Regions from separate parts of the Ligilactobacillus animalis genome, predicted to be linked through region 2. Evidence: predicted binding sites of a transcription regulator. Region 2 holds the regulator's gene; the other holds the start of a gene.
What was found. The regulator NrdR, encoded in region 2, represses ribonucleotide reductase genes. The targets are predictions, from matches to a motif close to ACACNATATATNGTGT.
Positions count from the first base shown of each region.

Region 1: a site for NrdR is predicted at 8,161-8,176, ahead of GSR62_RS00385 (deoxynucleoside kinase). Genes of this name have one in related genera too.

Region 1 covers NZ_CP047141.1:90,199-101,198, reverse strand. The annotation lists gene GSR62_RS00430 (carboxymuconolactone decarboxylase family protein) at 1-214, opposite strand, end outside; gene GSR62_RS00425 (type 2 periplasmic-binding domain-containing protein) at 349-558, shown strand; gene GSR62_RS00420 (branched-chain amino acid aminotransferase) at 653-1,675, shown strand; gene GSR62_RS00415 (flavodoxin family protein) at 1,793-2,548, opposite strand; gene GSR62_RS00410 (amino acid ABC transporter substrate-binding protein/permease) at 2,723-4,168, shown strand; gene GSR62_RS00405 (5-formyltetrahydrofolate cyclo-ligase) at 4,235-4,783, opposite strand; gene GSR62_RS00400 (ATP-dependent Clp protease ATP-binding subunit) at 4,889-7,051, opposite strand; gene GSR62_RS00395 (hypothetical protein) at 7,209-7,436, opposite strand; gene GSR62_RS00390 (nucleoside 2-deoxyribosyltransferase) at 7,590-8,066, opposite strand; gene GSR62_RS00385 (deoxynucleoside kinase) at 8,297-9,043, shown strand; gene GSR62_RS00380 (CPBP family intramembrane glutamic endopeptidase) at 9,102-9,989, shown strand; gene GSR62_RS00375 (universal stress protein) at 10,062-10,535, shown strand; gene GSR62_RS09485 (Rib/alpha-like domain-containing protein) at 10,661-11,000, opposite strand, start outside.
Region 2 covers NZ_CP047141.1:1,132,832-1,143,831, reverse strand. The annotation lists gene GSR62_RS05655 (glycerophosphoryl diester phosphodiesterase membrane domain-containing protein) at 1-639, opposite strand, end outside; gene GSR62_RS05650 (RNA-guided endonuclease InsQ/TnpB family protein) at 838-1,995, opposite strand; gene GSR62_RS05645 (IS607 family transposase) at 1,970-2,605, opposite strand; gene GSR62_RS05640 (MaoC/PaaZ C-terminal domain-containing protein) at 2,849-3,292, shown strand; gene GSR62_RS05635 (Bax inhibitor-1/YccA family protein) at 3,336-4,037, shown strand; gene polA (DNA polymerase I) at 4,132-6,804, shown strand; gene mutM (DNA-formamidopyrimidine glycosylase) at 6,824-7,654, shown strand; gene coaE (dephospho-CoA kinase) at 7,651-8,256, shown strand; gene nrdR (transcriptional regulator NrdR) at 8,274-8,744, shown strand; gene GSR62_RS05610 (replication initiation and membrane attachment family protein) at 8,762-10,132, shown strand; gene dnaI (primosomal protein DnaI) at 10,150-11,000, shown strand, end outside.

The sequences.
Region 1 (11,000 bases), 860 kb from region 2:
GGGTAATGATCTCAGCCATCTCATCTTTGGTGATCCCATAAGCTTTGCCAATGTTCATGTGGGCTCTAGCTTGCTCAAAGTTTCCCCCTGAGATCAAAGCTGCTAAAGTGATCACACTACGGTCATGGGCGGATAATTTATCTTCCCGTGAACAAACTTCACCAAACAAAACATCATCATTCAATTCGGCAAACTTGGGTGCAAAATTTCTCAGGTTATCTCGGCCAGCGGTTGCAAAAAACTATCCTTTCGAAGTAGCTAAATATAACTATTTAACTTTAGAGCGAACTACAAGCTTGGCTCAAAGCGATCCCCGACAGTGCCAATGTTTTGGGGACTAGCAATCTCTTGGGCAATGTTACACCTTTGGCAAGACAAAGTGATGTTTGCCTATTGTGTGTCAAAAGTGCCTTTGAGATGTTTGATACCTCTGAGCTCGTCTTTATCCCCTTCACTCCACTTCGTCACAGTAAACACATCTTGGCGTGGTGTAAAAATACCGAATTATCCCTCGCAGCCCAAGAATTTATCGAATTCGCTAAAAATAATAAGCTTTAATCATCGAGCTGTTTTAATTATTTTTTCATAATCCTCTAAAGCGTGCTATAATCCATATAAGGCGATCTAACCAGCCTACAAAGGAGGAATTTTTATGACTGATCTAGTTGATCTTGACTGGGAAAATTTAGGGTTCGACTATATGGAGCTACCCTATCGTTATCGAGCACATTATAAAGATGGCCAGTGGCACAAAGCTGGCTTGACTGAGGACGCGACGATCGCGATCAATGAAGGCTCACCTGTCTTTCACTATGGCCAAGCTGCATTTGAAGGCCTAAAAGCGTATCGCTGTAAAGACGGTAGTATCAATCTTTTCCGGCCCGATCAAAATGCAGCACGGTTACAACGTAGCTGCCAACGTTTATTAATGCCAGAAGTGCCGACAGAGATGTTCATCGACGCTCTAAAGCAAGTGGTAAAGGCAAATGAAGCCTATGTTCCTCCATACGGTTCAGGTGGTACCCTTTACTTACGGCCAAATATCATCGGGGTCGGACCAAATATCGGCGTCCATCCCGCTTCTGAATACATCTTTACCGTCTTTGCCATGCCCGTTGGTAACTACTTTAAAGGTGGGCTCCAACCAACTAACTTCTTAGCGGCTAACTATGACCGAGCTGCGCATAAAGGTACTGGTCAAAGCAAGGTTGGCGGTAACTATGCGGCTAGTCTTTTACCTGGGGCTGAAGCTAAAAAACAGGGCTTTTCGGACTGTATCTATTTAGATCCACTTGAACATAAGAAGATCGAAGAAGTTGGTTCAGCTAACTTCTTTGGGATCACTAACGACAACAAGTTCGTTACTCCAAAATCCCCTTCGATCTTACCAAGTATCACCAAATATTCCTTGCTCTATCTCGCCAAAGAGCGCTTGGGGATGGAGACTGAAGAAACTGATATTTACTTAGATGATCTTGATCATTTAGTCGAAGCTGGTGCCTGTGGGACTGCTGCTGTGATCTCTCCGATCGGTGGTTTCCAGATCGGGGACAAGTTACACGTCTTTTATTCTGAGACTGAAGTTGGTCCAGTCACCAAGAAACTCTATGATGAATTGACTGGGATCCAATTTGGCGACAAAAAAGCGCCTGAAGGTTGGATCGTTAAAGTTTAAAATATAGTGTAAAAGCGGTCAGTACTGTATAGATAACGAAAAAATCACCATGATGCCAAAAACGCATCGTGGTGATTTTCTTGTTATTTCTTGAGAGCTACTTTCTCGCTATATAGCTTATTTGCGCTTATGTTTGACCACCGTGAAGAAATGCAGTGTGATCGATAAGAGAATAAAAAAGATCACTACAAAAGAGATATAATTATTCCAAAATCCCAGTGTTTGCCCCAATAGATGCAAGACCCCCGTTTGGATCAACATCGTGATAAAAGCCATCGCGGCTACAATGAAAAATAACTCGATATAACGTTTCACAGTCTGATCATCCTTTCGCTGTAAAGTGCCAGCTTTTTGGCCTAAACGTTGTAATTCAACTTGTTTTTTAGCCGGTAAAGACGTGAGAAAATATGTATCAGTTTGAACAGCCTCACCCGCTTTGATCAAGCCAAGGGTCGTCATGACCTTATCCATTGTCCGCAACGCCGCATCGGTTGTCCCGGTGAACATGTTTTCCCAAGTTTTAGCATAGCAATTCGTCAGTAAAACATAGTGTTTATGTTCAAATGGCTCGATCGGGTGCGGATCGCCATTTTTATCAAAACGTAAGGTCACTTGGCGTAAACAATCCAAAAAGTTTTTCATCACACCCGATAACGCGCCCCAATATGTCGGAGCTGCTAAGACCCAAACATCGGCTTGCTTTAACTTTTCAACAAGCTTATCTAGGTCAGGACTTCCAGGATAGATCGCATGGTCCAATAAAAAGATCTGTTCGACTTCATTTTCGGGTCCGACATTGGCTAAAACTTGATCTAGCATCTGCTTGGTTATTCCATCCCGCTTATAGCAGCCCGCAATTCCAATAATTTTCACATAATGCCCTTCTTTCATCGCATCTTTACTCAATAAGCATCCGTTTACATTATAGCACAGTCTAGTGTCGAGACTATGAGCTGGGCTTAGCGCTAAATTAATTAAAAAATTTATCCATTTTTAAAACCCCGATTATGGTATATTAATATATATATCATTGTAAGGGGTATTTTTATGACTAAAAAGCTATTCGGACTCGTGAGTCTACTCTGTGCGTGCCTATTTTTCTTTAGCTTTAGCACCACAGCTCATGCAGAAAAAACTTATCAGATCGGGACAGATGTTACTTATCCACCATTTGAATTTGCCAATAAAGATAGTCAATATGTCGGGATCGATATCGATCTGTTAAAAGCGATCGCCAAAGAAGAAAATTTCAAAGTTGAGATCAAGCCCGTTGGTTTTAATGCTGCGGTCCAATCGCTTCAATCGGGCCAATTAGATGGGATCATGGCGGGGATGGCGATGACCGACGAACGCAAAGTAAAATTTGATTTCTCTGATCCATACTACAAAACTGGCTTTGTGATGGCAGTCGCTAAAGACAGTAAGATCACTAATCTCGAACAGTTGCGTGGTAAACGCGTGGCGATCAAAACCGGTACGGCTGCTGGTGAATATGCCATGTCTTTAAAAGACAAATATGGCTTTACCACTGTTACATTTGACGACTCTGACAATATGTATAACGATGTCGTCAACGGAAACTCGGTCGCATGTTTTGAAGACGTCCCAGTTATGCAATATGCGATCAAAACCGGCACGGCCCTTAAGATCGTGACTAAACCTGCACGTGGTGGTTACTACGGGTTTGCGGTCATGAAAGGTCAAAACCAAGAATTACTCAAAAAATTCAACGCTGGTCTAGCTAAGATCAAGCAAAACGGCGAGTATAAAAAGATCGTGGACCGTTATTTGAGCTCTGAGACCGTTGCTGCACAAAAAGATGCCAAAAAAGATGGCAACAGTGAACGAACATTTTTCGGGTTACTAAAACAAAATCGCCAAGCCTTGTTAAAAGGTCTCGGCGAAACTTTATATTTAACTGTCGTTGGGATCATTTGTGCGACGATCTTCGGGGTGATCATCGGATTGCTCGGGATCTTGCCAAATAAATTTGCGCAAGGCTTCTCTACCACTGTTATCTATATTTTCCGTGGTTTACCACTCCTAGTGCTGGCCTTGTTCATCTATAACGGGCTCCCATCGCTAACTGGGGTCAAGATCCCGGCCTTTGTCGCTGGGGTGATCACCTTGATGTTAAACGAAGGTGCCTACACCGCGGCCTTCGTCAAAGGTGGGATCGAAGCGGTCGATAAGGGTCAAATGGAAGCAGCCCGTTCATTAGGTCTTCCATTTGGTACCGCCATGCGTAAAGTTATCTTGCCACAAGGGCTCAAGATCATGGTGCCATCCTTTGTCAACCAGTTCATCATTACCTTAAAAGATACCTCGATCCTCTCGATCATTGGGATCTTAGAATTGACTCAGACGGGTAAGATCATCATCGCCCGTAACCTTGAAGGCTTCAAGGTTTGGACGATCATCGCTTTGATCTACCTGATCATCATCACACTTTTGACCTGGTTATCAAATTACGTGCAAAAGAAAATGAAATAATTATTGAAAATAGCGCGGACTCCACCATGATAGTGGGGCCCGCGCTATTTCTATAGCACTAAATTTTTAGTCTGTCAGCGTGATCACGTTTTGGAGTGGAACATCAAATTCATCTACTGGCCACTGCGCTGTTGGATAAGCCATTGCTGGCGCCGCCAAAGATACAGTATTTCCTGGGAAATTCTTCAAATAGCGATCATAGTAGCCCCCACCAAACCCTAAACGGATCTTACTGTCCAAAGCATAGGCTATGCCCGGAACGATCAAAAGATCTATGTCAGTTTGAACTTTTTTAGCATCATATTTAGGTTCTAAGACACCAAACTTACTCATTTCAAAATCATTTTCCGTCTCTGCTGGTAAAAATACCATCTGGCGCTTAGGCAGCGTGCGCGGATAAAAAACTTTTTTTCCTTCACGTTTAGCCTGAATGCTTATCACTTCAGTCGGTACTTCGATCTTACCTGCCATCGTCAGCCCGATCGTCTGCGCTTGTTGCCAAATGTCTGTCATAAATAATTTTTCTGCTAACTTACTTCCGGAAGCGTTGGTTTCGAGCGTATTATTGGCTAATTTTTCTAATTGTCGTTTGCGAAATTCTATTTTAGTCTGCATCAGTATCCCCCCTCATCTCAAGCATAAGCTACGCACTACAAAAAAAGCAACCGCCAAGAACTGACGATTGCTTCGTGTGTGTTATTTCATTGTTTAGGAGAAGTTTTAGTCTTTAGCTTCTGTTTCAGGTTCTTCTTTCTTAGCATCGTCTTTACGTTCTGCGATAACTAAGACTCCATCTTTCATATCTGCTTCTAAATGCTTAACATCAATGTTATCCAAGTAGAAGTCAGTTACTTTATCACGAATTTGTTGTTCGATGACACGACGCAATGGACGAGCACCCATAGCTTCATCGTAGCCTTGTTCGATCAAGAATTCCTTAGCTGGTTCAGAAACTTCTAAGTCTAAGCCCTTCTTAGCCAAGTTGTGGTTTACATCAGCTAACATTAAGTCAACGATGTGGTGCAAGTCTTCCTTGGTCAAGTGTGAGAATTCGATGACCGCGTTGAAACGGTTCAAGAATTCAGGTCTGAAGTATGGAGCTAACTTCTTCATGATCTCTTCGTCTTTATCTTCATCGCCTGTCAAAGCTTCGTTACCAAAGCCAGCGTTTGAAGTTGCGATGATCACTGTGTTCTTGAAGTTGACTGTGTTACCTTGACCATCTGTCAAACGACCATCATCAAGCACTTGTAATAACAAGGTGATAACTTGTGGATCAGCCTTTTCGATCTCATCTAACAAGACGATCGAATATGGTTGACGACGAACACGTTCAGTCAAAGTATTGCTGTTGTCATCATAACCAACATAACCGGCTGTTGTCCCGATCAACTTAGAAACAGCTGTCCGATCTGAGTATTCAGACATATCTAAGCGGATGATCGCATCTTTGTTACCAAACATGTCATAAGCTAATTGTTTAGCTAATTCAGTCTTACCAACACCTGTAGGCCCAACGAATAAGAAGGAACCAATTGGACGGTTGCCATCATCAAAGCCAGCACGGTTACGACGGATAGCGCGCGAAACAGCTTCGACTGCTTCGTCTTGACCGATAACTTTGCCCTTCAAACGGCTTTCGATATTGCGTAAGCGTTCGATGTCGCTTGCACCCATCTTAGATACAGGAATACCTGTCAAACGTTCTACGGATTGAGCTACATCGTCAACGGTTGCTGTAACTTTTTGTGCTTCTGAATTGCTGTTTAATTTTGCTTCTAATTCATCGATCTTAGCTTTAACATTCAAAGCTTCTTCGTAATCTTCTTTATCAGCAGCAGCTTGTTGTTCATCTTTAGCTTTCTTGATCTCAGCTTCGATCTGCTTAGCATCTGTAACTGTGTGTTGTGATGCTAAGTGAGCGGCCGTCATATCTACTAAGTCGATCGCCTTATCAGGTAATGTCCGTTGTGGGATATATTGTACTGATAAGTCAACGGCTGCCTTCAAAACATCGTCTGGTAAGACAACATTGTGGTGGTCTTCGTAAAGTTTACGGATACCTTCCAAGATCTTGAAGGTGTCTTCTGGTGTAGGTTCGTTAACGACAACTTCATTGAAACGCCGTGCTAAAGCAGCATTCTTCAAAATAGTGTTACGATATTCGTCTTGTGTCGTTGCACCGATAACTGAAATTTCACCACGCGACAATGCAGGTTTCAAAATATCAGCTAAACCTTTCGAGCCACTGTCACCACCGGTCGAACCAGCACCTAAAATTTGATGGATCTCATCAAAGAACAAGATGATGTTGCCAGCTTCTTTGACTTCGTTGACCAAGTTTTGGATGTTTTCTTCAAAGCTACCACGATATTGTGTCCCAGCTTCAAGTGAAGAGATATCAATACTTACGATCTCTTTATTCTTGATCGCAGCTGGTACATCGCCGTTCACGATGGCTTGGGCTAAGCCTTCAACAACAGCTGTCTTACCAACACCAGCATCCCCAACTAAAACAGGGTTGTTCTTTGTCCGACGAGCCAAGATCTCAGCTGCTTCTTGGATCTCTTTCTTACGTCCGATAACTGGATCTAACTTACCTTCACGTGCATCTTGGGTCAAATTGCGACCAAGCTTTTGCAAAACACTACCTTCTTGTTGGCCAGCTTGTTGTTGCATTGCAGCTTGTTGAGCTTGAGCAGCAGCTTGTTGTTGTGCTTGATTTGGCAAGCGACCTGTTTGACGATATTGTCTGAATTCTTCAGGTGTAACTTCATGACCATTGATCATGTAACGACTACTTTCTGAGCTTAAGCCGTTGTTGCCCCATAATTGATTAAAAATGTCGTCCATGTCTCCAAATGGATCTGTATATCTAGCCATAAATAATCCCTCGCTTTTTTACTTAAATAATTTTCTAAATTTATAACGCTTGTAATATACAACTTATAATTTTACATTGCAAACAAAAACACTCGCCTGCAGAAAAAAGCCCAAGTGACCAACCGGAGCTTTTTAGATCATAAATCGTAATACTACATTACTTCCAATTCATATAGTTTTCTTCGAGCTCTTGCAAAACTTGCCACATCGTTGCATGTTGTGCCCTAGCTAAGGCATCAAGATCACGCAAATTCAAGGAAGTTGCCCGAGTTTGTTGCTTGTTGAACGATTTATGAAGGGTCGTATAACCATACCCCGACCTCTTGGATACCTCATAAATGGTCAATTCCTTTTCACGTAGGTAACCTTTGATGTCGATCTCCATTGGTTCTCACCTCCACAAAAATAATTATACCACATTTGTGATACTTCACAAGTGTAAAATGCCACAAATGTGAAATATTTTTTTAAACTTTATTTTTTTAAGTAATAAGCTAAAAAATAACCCCTACACGTAGTAGGAGTTAGCAAAATTTATTTAAATCACAGGGCGTGGGCAGAATTTTGGCATCAATTCGTCAAAATTATATTCTTCCAACGCTTCCAAACCTTCTTTTGTAACATCAAAATATGCGGTCAAGCCTTGGGCGATCATCAAGTTGACTTCTTTTTCAGGATCAAATTGCACAACGATCACTGGCGTCTTGGTGGCATAAGCATAACCGATCTCAAAGGCTGTTCCTGAGTCTGGTTCGTTTTCTTTGGTCTCTTCTAATTTGTAGTCCACGATCGCTACGACTACATCGCTAGCATCGATTTGGTTAGTATCAAGGCCAAAAGTAGCTTTTTGCCACTCAAAGCTTCCAAATTCAGCTGCTTTATATTCATGTTCATGGGGAATAAAAATATTTTGAGCATCGATCGTTTTATTATTGCTCAATGCTTCTTTGACTTTAGCGATCCGTTCTTTTTGGGCTGGACTAAAAAATGGTGATGCAAGATATACAGATTTCATTTTGTGGCCTCCTAAAGTAAGTATATTTTCAGTATACGTGACCAAAATCAGTAAAAGCAAGTTATTACTGTTAAAACGATACGCGTCTCCATTCCTACAACATGTTGTGGTTAATTTTAAAAAAACACAAGATAAGCTTTATTTTTGATCGATTTCCGAGTATGATTGTAGAGGTACTTAAATAATTTAACACTAACCAGACATTATTAGGAAAGGATGCTTCAATCATTTTGATCACACTATCAGGAATCATCGGCTCTGGGAAGTCGAGTTTAACCGAAATTTTAGCGCAAGAATTAGGCACCAAAGCATATTATGAACCGGTCAAAGACAATCCCGTCTTACCTATCTTCTACAAAGGTAACGAGATCGCCGCTAAAAAGCGCGCTGCGGGCGATAAAGATGCCACTAACCCATATGCCTACCTCTTACAAACATTCTTCTTAAACCGCCGTTTTGCGATGATCAAGGCTGCTATGCAAGAAGACAACAATATCTTGGACCGCTCGATCTACGAAGATGAGATCTTCATGAAGATGAACACCGAAATGGGCAACGCAACCGAAGTCGAATACGATATCTACAAGAGCTTACTTTCAAACATGATGGAAGAACTTCCATTTGCTTCCCATAAGAAGTCACCCGATTTGATGATCACGATCAAAGTGTCCTATGATACGATGTTAAAACGGATCGAAAAACGCGGCCGTGATTACGAATTAGTCGAACGTGATCCTTCCTTAGTCGAATACTACCAACGTCTTTTACGTCATTACGCTGTTTGGATGGAAGAATACGATTCTTCGCCCCTTTTGATCATCGATGGCGACAAATACGATTTTGTTGGCAGTGTGGCTGATCGGATCGCCGTCTTAGAACAAGTTGAAGAAAAGCTTTACGAACTAAACAAGATCAGTAAAGAACAACTTGATGAACTAAAGAAACAACATCTTGAATTATTAAATGAAGTTGGGTAATAATAGAGCTGAGAGCACTTTCTTAGCTCTATTTTTTTATGGAAAAAGGTTTTGTTATATGGAAAAAACTGAACGTAAAGATCTCAGAAAAACACTTTGGGTCGGTCTTACCTGCTTAATAGCATTTAACATTGCTATTTTAGAAGCGCTTGTCATCTTAAATCCAGAAAATCCCGATGAAACTGGCATCCCGTACTTTTTTGACGTTGCTGCTGAATTGTTCATTATTTTTGCCGCTACAAATAAAAGGACCCAACGCCACCTGTTTGATGTTTATCGCAAACCAACTGCGCAAGAATTTTTTCAATGGGTCTGCTTTTTAGGGCTGACACAGATCATTTTCAGCTACAACAGTGCCTTGATCGAGATGCTCTTAAACTTCTTTCATCTGAGTGCTCAAAGCCAAGAAGAAAGTGCCACTGGAGCTACTGAAACGCTCTCGATGTTTATCTATGGGTCATTTCTAGCCCCGTTTGGAGAAGAGATCTTATTTCGTGGTTTTCTCCTGCAAAACTTCAAACGCTATGGCACCCGTTTTGCAATTATTTTTTCAGCCTTTTTATTTGGCATCTACCATGGCAATATCGTCCAGACACCTTTCGCCTTCATTTTAGGCATCCTTTTAGGGTATGTCGCTGTTGTATACGGTTTGAAATATGCGATCTACGTCCACATCTTCAATAATATGATCTTAGCTGACGTGATGGACTGCTTTTTGGGACTTTTCCCGGAAAATATAGCTACAGTCATAAACATCATCATTATGGGCGGACTGGCGCTATTAGGGCTCTATTACCTCTGGCGTAAGTTTAAAATGCGCCAACACAAACTACTCGCCCCAGTCGATCTCACCGTCATAAAAGCCGCTATTTTCAACTTACCCTTCTGCCTTTTGCTCGCTATCTGTCTGTGGGAAATGATCAGTGGATTGACCCCACTCAAGTAAGGGATATCGCTTGCAGATTTTTAAGCCAAGGGAGTATCATTAAATAAAGAGATAAAGGTAAGGTGATGCATGATGGCACTTAATTATAAGCGTGTATTAGTAGCGATCGATGGTTCTAAGGGTTCTGATATAGCGTTAGAAACTGCGATCGATGTAACTAAAAGAAATGAGGCTCATTTAGATATTTTACGTGTCTTGGATCTCAATTCACTCGAATACGGTGGCGCCGGGATCGCTTTAGATGGGGAACAGATATATCGGATCGAACAAGAAAACGAAGCATATTTGCTCAAATTACGTGAAGAACTCATTGAAAAGCATGGTTTTAAGACCGATCAGATCAATGTCCACATTCGTTTTGGTAATCCCAAGATCGTGATCACCGAAGATTTCCAACCCGAATACAACATTGACATGATCATCGTTGGTTCGACCGGTAAGAGTTTCTTACACCGCATCGTAACTGGTTCTGTTGCTTCGCATGTGACTCGAACAGCTAAATGTGATGTGTTAGTGGCTCGCTCCACTGAGGAAAATTTGAAATAATGATCTAAGGCCTTGAAACGACTCAAGGTCTTATTTTTTGCACACAAAAGAGGCAGGCATATTTCAATTACTTGAAATAGCCTGCCTCTTTTAGGCTGAGTAAGTCTCAGCTAACGGATCAACGCTTATTCTTCTTCACGTTTCTTCTTGCTCTTCAAAGCACCTAAACCTGCAAGTCCTGCCAAGCCAGCTAAAGCTGCTCCAAGGGCTTTAGCCTTTTGATCGTCTGAATCACCCGTTTGTGGTAACTCAGTCTTAGCTGCACTTGGTGGTGTTTGCTTGTTAGTTGTTGAGGTCGTAGCTGGTGCCTCCGGTTTTTGACTTGGAGTACCTGGCGTTTGTCCACCAGCAGTTGCTTTGGCTTTGACAGTGATCGTTGTTTCAACGATGTCAACAGAGCCATCTGGATACGTTACTTTGACTAACGCTTTGAACGTACCAACTTTAGAAGTATCTGGCGTTTCG
Region 2 (11,000 bases):
TAACGTATAGACCCAAAATTTATTTTTCGTCAGTTGCCAACTTTGAGCGAGTGCTGCTTTGATCTTGAGCTTTTCAAAAAGCATCAGGGGTAACACAAAGAGCAAGCGGATGCTCAAAATAAAGATCGCTAAATAAAAAATACCGATCAAAGTTGCATAAAGTGGTTTTTGTAGGAGAAAATCCAAGATAAATTCAGGAATGACCACTTTACTCAAAAGCGGTGAATTAAAGAAGATCCCACTAAAAGGTACGATCAATAAGAAATAGCCAGCAAAAAAGCAGATCTCGAGTGGGTCGAGTTGGCGTAGTTGCCGGGCAGTGTCTTTGAGGATCGTCCGAAAGCTGAATTCATCTTGCCTGATCCGAACAACACCGTTTAAGATGAGCGCGAATTGCCCAAAAACACAGATGATCAAAATGATCAATTTCAATAGCAAGCCTAAAGCGATATAGGGATGGCTCGTAACGGGTGAAAGAGCATTAGTATAAGATAAATAGGGGATCGCACCTAAATTCAATAGTAGCGAAGTCCACGTATTAAAGAGAGGGATAACCCCGACCTCAAGTGAAAGTTCGACCACTAAAAAGAGGATCAAATAATTTTTCCAATGTAAGCTAAAATCGCGTTTCAAACGCATCATATCACTGCTATATAAAATGTAGAACAATATAGAAGTTTAAGTACATTCTTCTACATTGTTAGAAAGAATTATATAGTTTTTCCTTTCCTAATTTTATTTACTGCCGTCAACATTAGTATTCCCATATCCTAACGAGAGGGTAATGACAGTGACTAACTCTTACAGTTTAAGGGTGTAGCCCACCCCTGTATTTTTTTAATTAATTAAAGCCAAAAGATTGTAAACCGCATTTTCATCTCGGTCCATAACACTTCCGCATTCATAACAGATATATTCGTTATGCTTAGTTCCATGCTTTAGGTTACCGTTAAGTCCGACTTTATCTGCACCAGTCTTAATATGACCACACTTAGAACAGCGTTGGGTGCTTGGATAATACTTATCAGCTAAGATAAGTTTCTTACCGTTCCAATCGCACTTATAACCCAGTATCTGTCTGAAATGACCAAACATTGAACGCTGTAGCCCCTTGGAAGCAACATGAGTCATCTGCATTTCTTTAACCGCCAAATCTTCAATTACGATCTTGTCGTATTCTTCAACTAATTGAGTTGTAAACTTCTGCATAATATCATGTTGGATATTAGCTACTTTGCGATAATCACGTTGCAACTTGGCTCTCGTCTTAACATAATCATTACTTTTAGTAGCTCGTTTCCCATTTACAACACGCTTTCTAGCTAACGTGCGTTGATAATGCTTGATACGCTTATATAAATGTTTTAGGTCATCTGGTAAAGTGTTGATCTTACCTTCCGTATAGTTAATGTGCCCGACATTGACATCAATAGCTGTTACATGGTCAGTTTTAGGCTTTGTTTCAATATTGACTTCAAAAGGTAAACTTGCCCAATATTTACCATTTTCACGGTAAATTGAAACAACTTTTAATTCACCAGTTAACAACTTAGCGCCACTCATGCGAATGTCATACCAATTCTTAATTCCATGTGGTTTATCCAAGCGCAACTTACCCTTAATAATCTTGGCACGGTCAGTTTTAAAACCCTGTCTAGTGGCTTTCTTTGATTTAAAACGTGGTTTACCCCAATCAACTTGTGCCTTATCAAAAAAGTTCTTCCACGCTTTATTTAAGTCGCTAATTGCTAGTTGTAAGCAACGGGCTGAAAAACGATATTGCCAATCAGCTTTATTAGCCACTAACTCGTTGCGAACCTTGTATTCATTTGGTCTGAGGCGCTTATCATCTAAGATCAATGCTTCTTCATACATATCATTCCATAAAGCCAAACCAGCATTCCAGCAATATCTGCGATAATCACACAAGTCATCTAAGACTTTCTGCATGGTTTTATTTGGATAAAGTCTAACTTTTTGGGTTCTTAACACCATTATTTTCACCACCTTTCAAAGATCTGTCGTTTTCTAGTTTATGCTTATATTTACGTAAACCATATAAACGACAGGAAAATACGTGTACAATACTCAACATATCATCAATCATTTCTTGCGTTGGACTAGTTTTAACATTATTCAATACCACAATCTTAGTATTATGTATTTTACATAATCGTTCAAACCACTCATAACCAAAACGAATAAATCTATCTTTATAAGTAATGTAAATCGTATCAATCTGATTATTCATTACTTCTTCTAGCAATTTATTCCACTTTTTTCGATTGTAGTTAAGCCCACTGCCAACATCAGTAATTGTTTCATCTAAAATGATGCCTTTAGCGTTAACGTATTGCCTAATAAAGTCAATTTGATTTTTTAAATCATCTCTTTGACTATTTGTTGATACTCTAGCATAGGCGACTACTTTGCGCTTGTTGGACTCTGATTTACCAATATAGTTTAAATATTGTTCTTCAGTATAATATCTTCGATTGGTGGGAGTCCGATATGCTTTTAACACACCTTTACTATCCCAAATTTGCAAAGTTCTGACTGTAACACCTAAACGTTCAGCCATTTCTTTCGGCTTTAACATTGTCATAATAACCACCCACTTTTACTTCTTTCCATGGTTTGTTATAACAAATTTTTCTACATTATTCTATGTTTTTGGTAACAGTTAACCACTCCAATTTTTTAAATTTTTATTACATTGTACCCAATACAATGCGTTGGAACAACAATTATCCTTAAATCTAGGTACTTTGATCCAGACCTAACGATTGAGCAAAAAGAAGTGGTATGCTATCATTAAGGCAGACCACTTAGAGGAAGGTGAAGCTATATGCCTGATGATGTGCATCGGCAGGGCAAAACGATCGCTGAGATCAAAGAAGGCGATTCATTGACTGTAACGGAAAGTATCTCAGAACGAGATCTGTTGATCTATTTGGGACTGACTAACGATAATAACCCACTGTATATTCAAAATGAATATGCACAAAAATTAGGGTACGCTGGTCCAGTTGTGCCCCCAGTGTTGTTGAGTGGGATCATTACGAGCTCAGTTTCAAAATTATTACCTGGACCTGGGAGTGAAGTAGTGAATTTTTCAGCTAACTTCATTCGGCCAGTCTATCATGATGAGATCGTCACATTCAGTTTTGAAGTGATCAAAGTTGATACGATGAAAGAAGTTGTGATGATCTCAGTTGAGGGTAATAACCGTCAAAATGAACGCGTTTTAGATTCAGTTGTCATGGCTCGGCCTCCGCGTCAGCAAGATTAGCTACATTTATAATTAGTTAGATAATTGAAAGAAGGAGAATTTTATGAATAACAATCCCGAAGTTTACGGTAATAGTAATGCTGGCTTGAACAGTTTCTTTACTAAGATGTATGGGTATATGAGTGCTGCAGTGGCAGTTTCGGCGTTAACGGCTTTCTTGGGTTCGTTTAGTCCGACTGTGATCCGGTTTATGAGTAATCCGATCGCCTTATTTGCGGTCTTTGGGGTCCAATTAGTTTTGGCTTACTCCATGTCATCGCTTAAGTCACAACGCTCACCATTAGTCAGTGCCTTAGGTTTGTTTGTCTTTGCCGGGTTGGAAGGTCTGCTCTTTAGTGGGATCTTCATCGTTTACACGGCCCAAAACATTACGAGTGCTTTTGTTTCCGCCTTTGTGATGTTTGCCGTTTTATCCTTTATGGGATCAACAACTAAAAAAGATCTCTCAGGGATCGGCCGCCAAGCTCGTGCAGCTTTGATCGCGTTTATCATCGTATCGTTGATCAACATGTTCTTGCAAAGCCCAATGATCACTTATGTCTTTTCCTTTATCGGCTTAGTGATCTTTGCCGGTTTGACAGCTTGGGATACTCAACGTTTACGTCAAATGTATCTTCAAATGGGTTCACAAGTAAATGTTAATAATTTGGCCTTGATGGGTGCTTTACAGCTCTACTTAGATTTTATCAACATCTTTATCTTCTTGTTGAATATCTTTACCGGTGCTGGTGGCGACCGCGACTAGTCAAACGAGTCTCTTCGACTTTTCGGAGAGGCTTTTTTAATTTCTACGAAAAATTTGTTAAAATAAAAGAAACTAGATAAGAGGACGGATCGATATGGCAGAAGATAAGAAAATGTTATTAGTGGATGGCAATAGTGTGGCTTTCAGAGCCTTCTTTGCGCTCCACAACCAATTAGAGCGCTTTGTCAATCATGCTGGGCTGCATACGAATGCGATCTATGGCTTTAAATTGATGTTAGACAAGATCTTAGGCGATGTTTTACCGAGTAATGTCTTAGTTGCTTTTGATGCAGGTAAAGTGACTTTTAGAACGAAAGCTTATGCTGATTACAAAGGCGGGCGTTCCAAGACCCCGACTGAATTGTCAGAACAGTTTCCTTACATCAGAGAATTGCTCGATGCTTATGGGATCAAACACTATGAATTACCCGAATATGAAGCCGACGATATTATCGGGACGATGGCCGCTCAAGCTGAAAAAGCGGGCTATCAAGTCACGATCGTAACGGGGGACCGAGATCTGACCCAATTGACGACTGATAAGACGACTGTTGCGGTGACGATCAAAGGGGTAACTGAGATCGAAGAGTATACGCCAGCTCATGTGATCGAAAAATACGGCTTGCAACCAGCACAGATCGTTGATATGAAAGGCTTGACGGGTGATAGTTCAGATAACTACCCTGGGGTGACTAAAGTCGGTGAAAAGACCGCGCTCAAGCTTTTAAAACAATACGATACGATCGAAGGGATCTATGAAAACATTGAAGCGATGAAAAAGTCTAAGTTAAAGGAAAACTTGATCAATGATAAAGAGATCGCATTTCAATGTAAAGATCTGGCGACGATCAGAAAAGATGCTCCAGTAGACCTAACTTTAGCTCAGACAGCGTGGCCAGGAGCTAAAAAAGAAGATCTGCTCAAGTTCTTTGAAGAGATGGATTTTAAGAGTTTTATCGCTCAATTACAAGCTAGTTCAACCGCCGATGTCAGTGCAGAGCCTACTTTGAGTAAATTAAAGGTCGAACCTTTGGATGCTGCTAAGGTCGAAAAGCTGGACTATGATAAAGATTCAGATATCAGCTTTTACCTTGAACTAAGTAATGATAATTATCATACAGCTGACTTTTGGGGCTTTGGACTTAAGATCGATGACCGATATTATGCAGCTAGAGATGTTGAGCTTTTGAAATTACCTAAGCTAAAGCAATTATTGGAAGATCCTGCGCTCGAAGTTGATGTTTTTGATGGCAAACAGACCTATGTAGCCTTAGAACGCTTAGGTATCGAACTAAAAAATATCAATTTTGACTTACTTTTAGTCTCATATTTGTTAAATACAAGTGATAACAGCAATGATCTAGGTAATTTAGCCAAGCGACATGATTACTTTGATGTTGAGACCGATGAAGAAGTCTATGGAAAAGGGGCTAAGCGCAAAGTTCCAGCTGATGATGCGCTATACTTTGAACATTTAGCACATAAACTCAAGGCCATCTCAGACCTAGAAGATAAGTTGATGAAAGAACTAGCTGAAAATGAGCAAGAAGATCTTTATTTTGAGATCGAACGTCCACTTTCATTAGTTTTAGCACAGATGGAGATCTCCGGGATCAAAGTCGACCGTGAACGTTTAGATATCATGCAAAGTGAATTTAAGGAACGCTTGAGTGAGTTAGAACAACAGATCTATAACGAAGCGGGTGAGAAATTCAACATCAATTCACCTAAGCAACTTGGGGTGATCTTGTTTGAAAAATTAAAATTACCAGTCGTCAAAAAGACTAAAACGGGCTACTCAACAGCTGTCGATGTCTTAGAAAAATTACGTGGGATGTCACCGATCATCGATAATATTTTAGCTTACCGCCAATTAGCTAAATTACAATCGACCTATGTTGAAGGCCTATTGAAAGTTATCGCAGCTGATGGTAAGGTCCACACGCGGTATACCCAAACTTTGACGGCAACCGGACGTTTATCGTCAGTCGATCCTAACTTGCAAAATATCCCGGTCCGGTTAGAAGAGGGCCGTAAGATCCGGCAAGCTTTTGTACCAAGTCATCCAGATTGGGAGATCTTTGCTTCTGACTATTCGCAGATCGAGTTACGGGTCTTAGCCCATATTTCAAAGGATCCGCATATGCAACAAGCTTTCAAGGATGATTTTGATATTCATGCTAATACTGCGATGCGTATTTTTGGACTAGATGATCCAAGTGAAGTTACGGCTAACATGCGTCGGCAAGCTAAAGCGGTCAACTTTGGGATCGTTTATGGGATCAGTGATTTTGGTTTGGCTCAAAGCATCGGAAGTACGCGTAAACAAGCCAAAGAATTTATGGAGACGTATCTAGCTTCATTTCCTGGAGTCCATCAATACATGCAAGATATCATTGAGAGTGCGCGTCAAAAAGGCTACGTTGAAACACTTTTCCATCGCCGACGGTACTTGCCAGATATCAAGAGCAAAAATTACAACTTGCGCTCATTTGCGGAACGGACAGCGATGAATACTCCGATCCAAGGGAGTGCAGCTGATATCATCAAAGTTGCAATGATCAATATGCAACAAGCCTTAAAAGATGCGGGCTTAGAAGCCAAAATGTTGTTACAAGTGCACGATGAGTTGATCTTTGAAGCACCGAAAGCAGAGATCCCTAAATTAAAAGAGTTAGTGCCAAAGATCATGGATTCAGCTGTTGAGCTGTCGGTCCCATTAAAGGTCGAAAGCGCTAGTGGTAAGACGTGGTTTGAGACTAAATAGTATAAGATGAGGTGAAAAAATGCCAGAGTTACCAGAAGTAGAAACTGTCCGTCGCGGTTTGCAAAAATTAGTTTTAGGTCAAAAGATCGCGCGAGTCGAAGTTTTATATCCTAAGATGATCGTTGGTGATGCTGACGATTTTAAAGCTAAATTAACAGAGCAAACACTTGAAAAGATCGAACGTCGGGGCAAGTATTTGCTCTTTAGGTTTACAAATGGCCTTACCGTTGTCTCCCATTTGCGCATGGAGGGTAAGTTTTATGTCAAAGAAGCGACTGATCCAGTCGATAAACATACGCATGTCATCTTTGATCTAGCCGATGGCCGGCAATTGCGCTATAACGATGTCCGTAAATTTGGGCGAATGCAATTAGTTCAAACGGGTAGTGAAGAAAAATTGCCTGGGTTAGCCAAATTAGGACCAGAGCCAGTGGCTGAAACTTTTAAAGTGGCTGACTTTTATCAAAAGCTACAAAAAAAGAAGAAAAATATCAAGACCGCCTTACTCGACCAGACCTTGGTCACGGGTCTAGGTAATATCTATGTTGATGAGGTGTTGTGGCAAAGTAAGATCCATCCTGAGACGTCATGTCAAAAATTGACTTTAGACCAAGCAACGATACTGCATGATAATATCATCACTGAATTAGCTAAGGCGATCAAAGCAGGTGGCACAACGATCAGAAGTTACACGGATGCTTTCCAAAAAACAGGCGCTTTTCAGTTCGAACTAGATGTTTATGGCCGGACCGATGAGCCATGTAAACGTTGTGGAACAAAGATCCAAAAGATCGTAGTGGGACAACGGGGCACGCATTTTTGTCCGCATTGTCAGCAGGTGGTAAAATGACATATATTCTAGGCTTGACTGGTGGGATCGGGATGGGCAAAACGACGATCAGTAATTTTTTACAAACATTAGATTTTAAGATCCTCGATGCTGATGTGATCGCCCGCCAAGTCGTTGAACCAGCGACCCTTGGTTTAGCTAAATTAAAAAAAACATTTGGATCTCAGATCATCCAAGCTGATCAGACTTTAGATCGGGCTAAACTCGGCAAGATCGTCTTCAATGATCCTAAGAAATTAGCTCAATTAAACCAGATCATGCAGCCATTGATCAGAGCTGAATATGAAAAACAGCTAGCTTTAGCTGAGCAAAAGGGCGATAAAGTAGTTGTGATCGATGCTGCCTTATTATTTGAAAATGGTTATGCAGATCATTGTGATGCAGTTATCAATGTTGAAGTTCCTAAAGCACTTCAGCTAAAACGGATCATAGAACGCGATCATTTGAGTGAGGAGGCGGCACTTGAGCGGATCGCTAGTCAGATGTCGGCTGAAAAAAGGCGAAATTTGGCCACAATTACAGTAGATAGTTCGGGAACAGTTGAAGAAACGCAAGCGCAAGTGATAAAATGGCTAAAGATAAATAATTTAATCGAAAATTAGGCAGCGAGGTAAAGATTATGAAGTGTCCAAATTGTCATCAAAATGGATCACGTGTAGTGGATAGCCGTCCCGCCGACAATGGACATGCCATTCGGCGCCGGCGGGAATGTGAAAATTGTGGTTTCCGTTTTACTACATTTGAAAGAGTAGAAGCAGCGCCACTCTTAGTTATTAAGAAAAATGGTGCTAGAGAAGAATTTAATCGTGAAAAAGTCTTGCGGGGTGTCATGCGAGCGGCTGAAAAACGGCCCGTCGCGATGGATGAGATCCAAAATATCGTCGATCAAGTCGAAACAAAGATCCGGGCAGTCGGCGGGAATGAAGTTTCGAGTCAATTGATCGGTGAATATGTGATGGAGATCTTAGCAAATGTCGATGATATCGCCTATATCAGATTTGCGAGCGTCTATCGTGAATTTAAAGATATGGCATCTTTTGCGAAGGAATTGCAAGACTTGATGGCACGTGACAACGAAAAAAATAAGTAGTTGGGGGATGTTAGGCGATGAGTGAAGGATTAAGGCAGATGTCGCCTAAGGATGGTTACGTCGTCAATACTAAAGCCCATATCGGTTCGACAGAGTTCAAAGTCATTTTAAAGCTCTACCAACCGTTGATGGGGGTCAATGCTTATGGTGTTTATTCACTATTAGCGACTAAAGTGGCTCAAACACCAGACCTGTTAGCCCGCCGGATGCATAAAGAGTTATTGGATATTTTGAGTTTAGGTTTGCGCGACTTTTACGAAGCGCGGATCAGATTAGAGGCCCTCGGGTTATTGAAGACATTCGTGCAAAAAGATGAACTTGGTCAAGTGTTTATCTATGAGTTACAAGCTCCTTTGAGTGCTGAGGCTTTCTTTAAAGATGATCTCTTGAGCATGCTTTTAGCCGATTCATTGGGACAGACCCAATATGATGAGTTAAAACAAGAATTTGTCAAACCAGATCTCACGTATGCTAATGCCAAAGAGATCACCAAGTCGCTACTAGATGTTTTTACGGTGAAAAAAGATGCATTACTCAAAAATTCACAGGTAAAAGCGATACCTAAACCGACTAAAAATCTCGTCGATTCAGTCGAAGTCGATCTGGATGTAGAATATTTAAAAGAGCTTTTAGCCCGATCTTTTGTACCCGCAACTGAGATCAGCCGTTCACTTGAGACCTTAAAGTCGATCTCTTTGTTGTATGGTCTAGATGAACTAGAACTCGTCAAATTGCTCGAACAAGCACTAAATGTCAAAGATGATAAAGTCGATCTTGAGCTCGTCAAAAAATTAGCCACACAGCAATTTGATCGGCAATTCAAAGAGATAACACCTAAAGAGTCGAAAGTGACTGAACCAGTTGATCCGGCGGTGAGTGCGGAATTGACGCAAACTGATCTAGCGCTGATCGCCGTTTCAAAACAATATCTACCTTTGGAATTCATCGAAGAACTCAAACGGCAAAAGCACAGTTTTGTGACGAATTTAGAGCGTTATACGGTCAAAAATCTAGTTGAAAAGCAAGTTTTACCTAATGCGGTGATCAATGTGCTCCTGCACTATTATTTGATCGCGCAAAATAATACGATGCTGGAAGATAAAGTCGCTAATCGCTTTACCAAAGCTGCAGCTAAGTTGGCTGAAAAGAAGATCCAGACCCCAGAAGAAGCCATGCTTTATATGCGCGAGGCTAACCAAAAAGCACGAGAAAAGCAGAAACAAAAGCAATATTATGGGCGTAAGCAACAAGTCGTGCAAAAAGAGACTTTGCCGGACTGGGCTAAGACAAAAGAAAATAAAGCTGTATCTAAACCGGCTAAAGAGGATAAACAGGCCTTGAATGCTGAGATCGATGAATTGTTAGCTCAATTGGAACAAAGTGAATAGAAAGGCAGGTGGCTAGGATGGAAGATCTAGGGAAAAACTTGACGGAGCGGATGCAAAAAAACAATTGGAACCAGCGTTATCAAGAACTGATCGCTGAGATCTTACAAGATGATGAAGTGCGGACTTTTTTAGCGGAAAACAGTCAAGTCCTGACGGAAGCTGATGTGATGAAAAGTGCCAGCAAGTTATATGAATTCGTAACGCTAAAAAAACAGCTAGCTCAAGGAAAACAGACCTTTGCACCCGGATACCTACCGACACTTGCGATCAGCAATCATCGGATCGAAGTCGTGTATGTGCCGACCGCAGAATTAAAAGCTAAACGTGAACAAAAAGCCCTAGAAGCTCGTGTCAAGACGATCAATTTACCGCGTAGTGTTCGTCGGGCGCAATTAAAAGATTACGAGCGTAGTGATGAGCGGATGGAAGCTTTAAAAGCGGCGCTATCTTTTATCACTAGTTATACCAAAGCACCAAAAGATTTTCATAAGGGATTATACCTCGAAGGCAGTTTTGGAGTCGGTAAGACCTATCTTTTGGCGGCGATCGCTAATGATCTAGCTAAGCGAGGTTACCAGACGACACTGGTGCATTTTCCATCATTTGCGGTTGAGATCAAGGGCTCGATTGGTAAAAATCAGACAAATGAATATATCGATAATTTGAAAAAAGCTCAAGTTTTGATGATTGATGATATCGGAGCTGATTCTTTGAGTAGCTGGCTTAGAGATGATGTTTTAGGTGTTATTTTGCAATATCGGATGCAAGAAGAATTACCGACATTTTTTAGCTCGAATCTTTCGTTAGAACAACTAGAGCAACAATATTTGACTGTCAACAACCGGGGCGAAGCAGAGCCTTTGAAGGC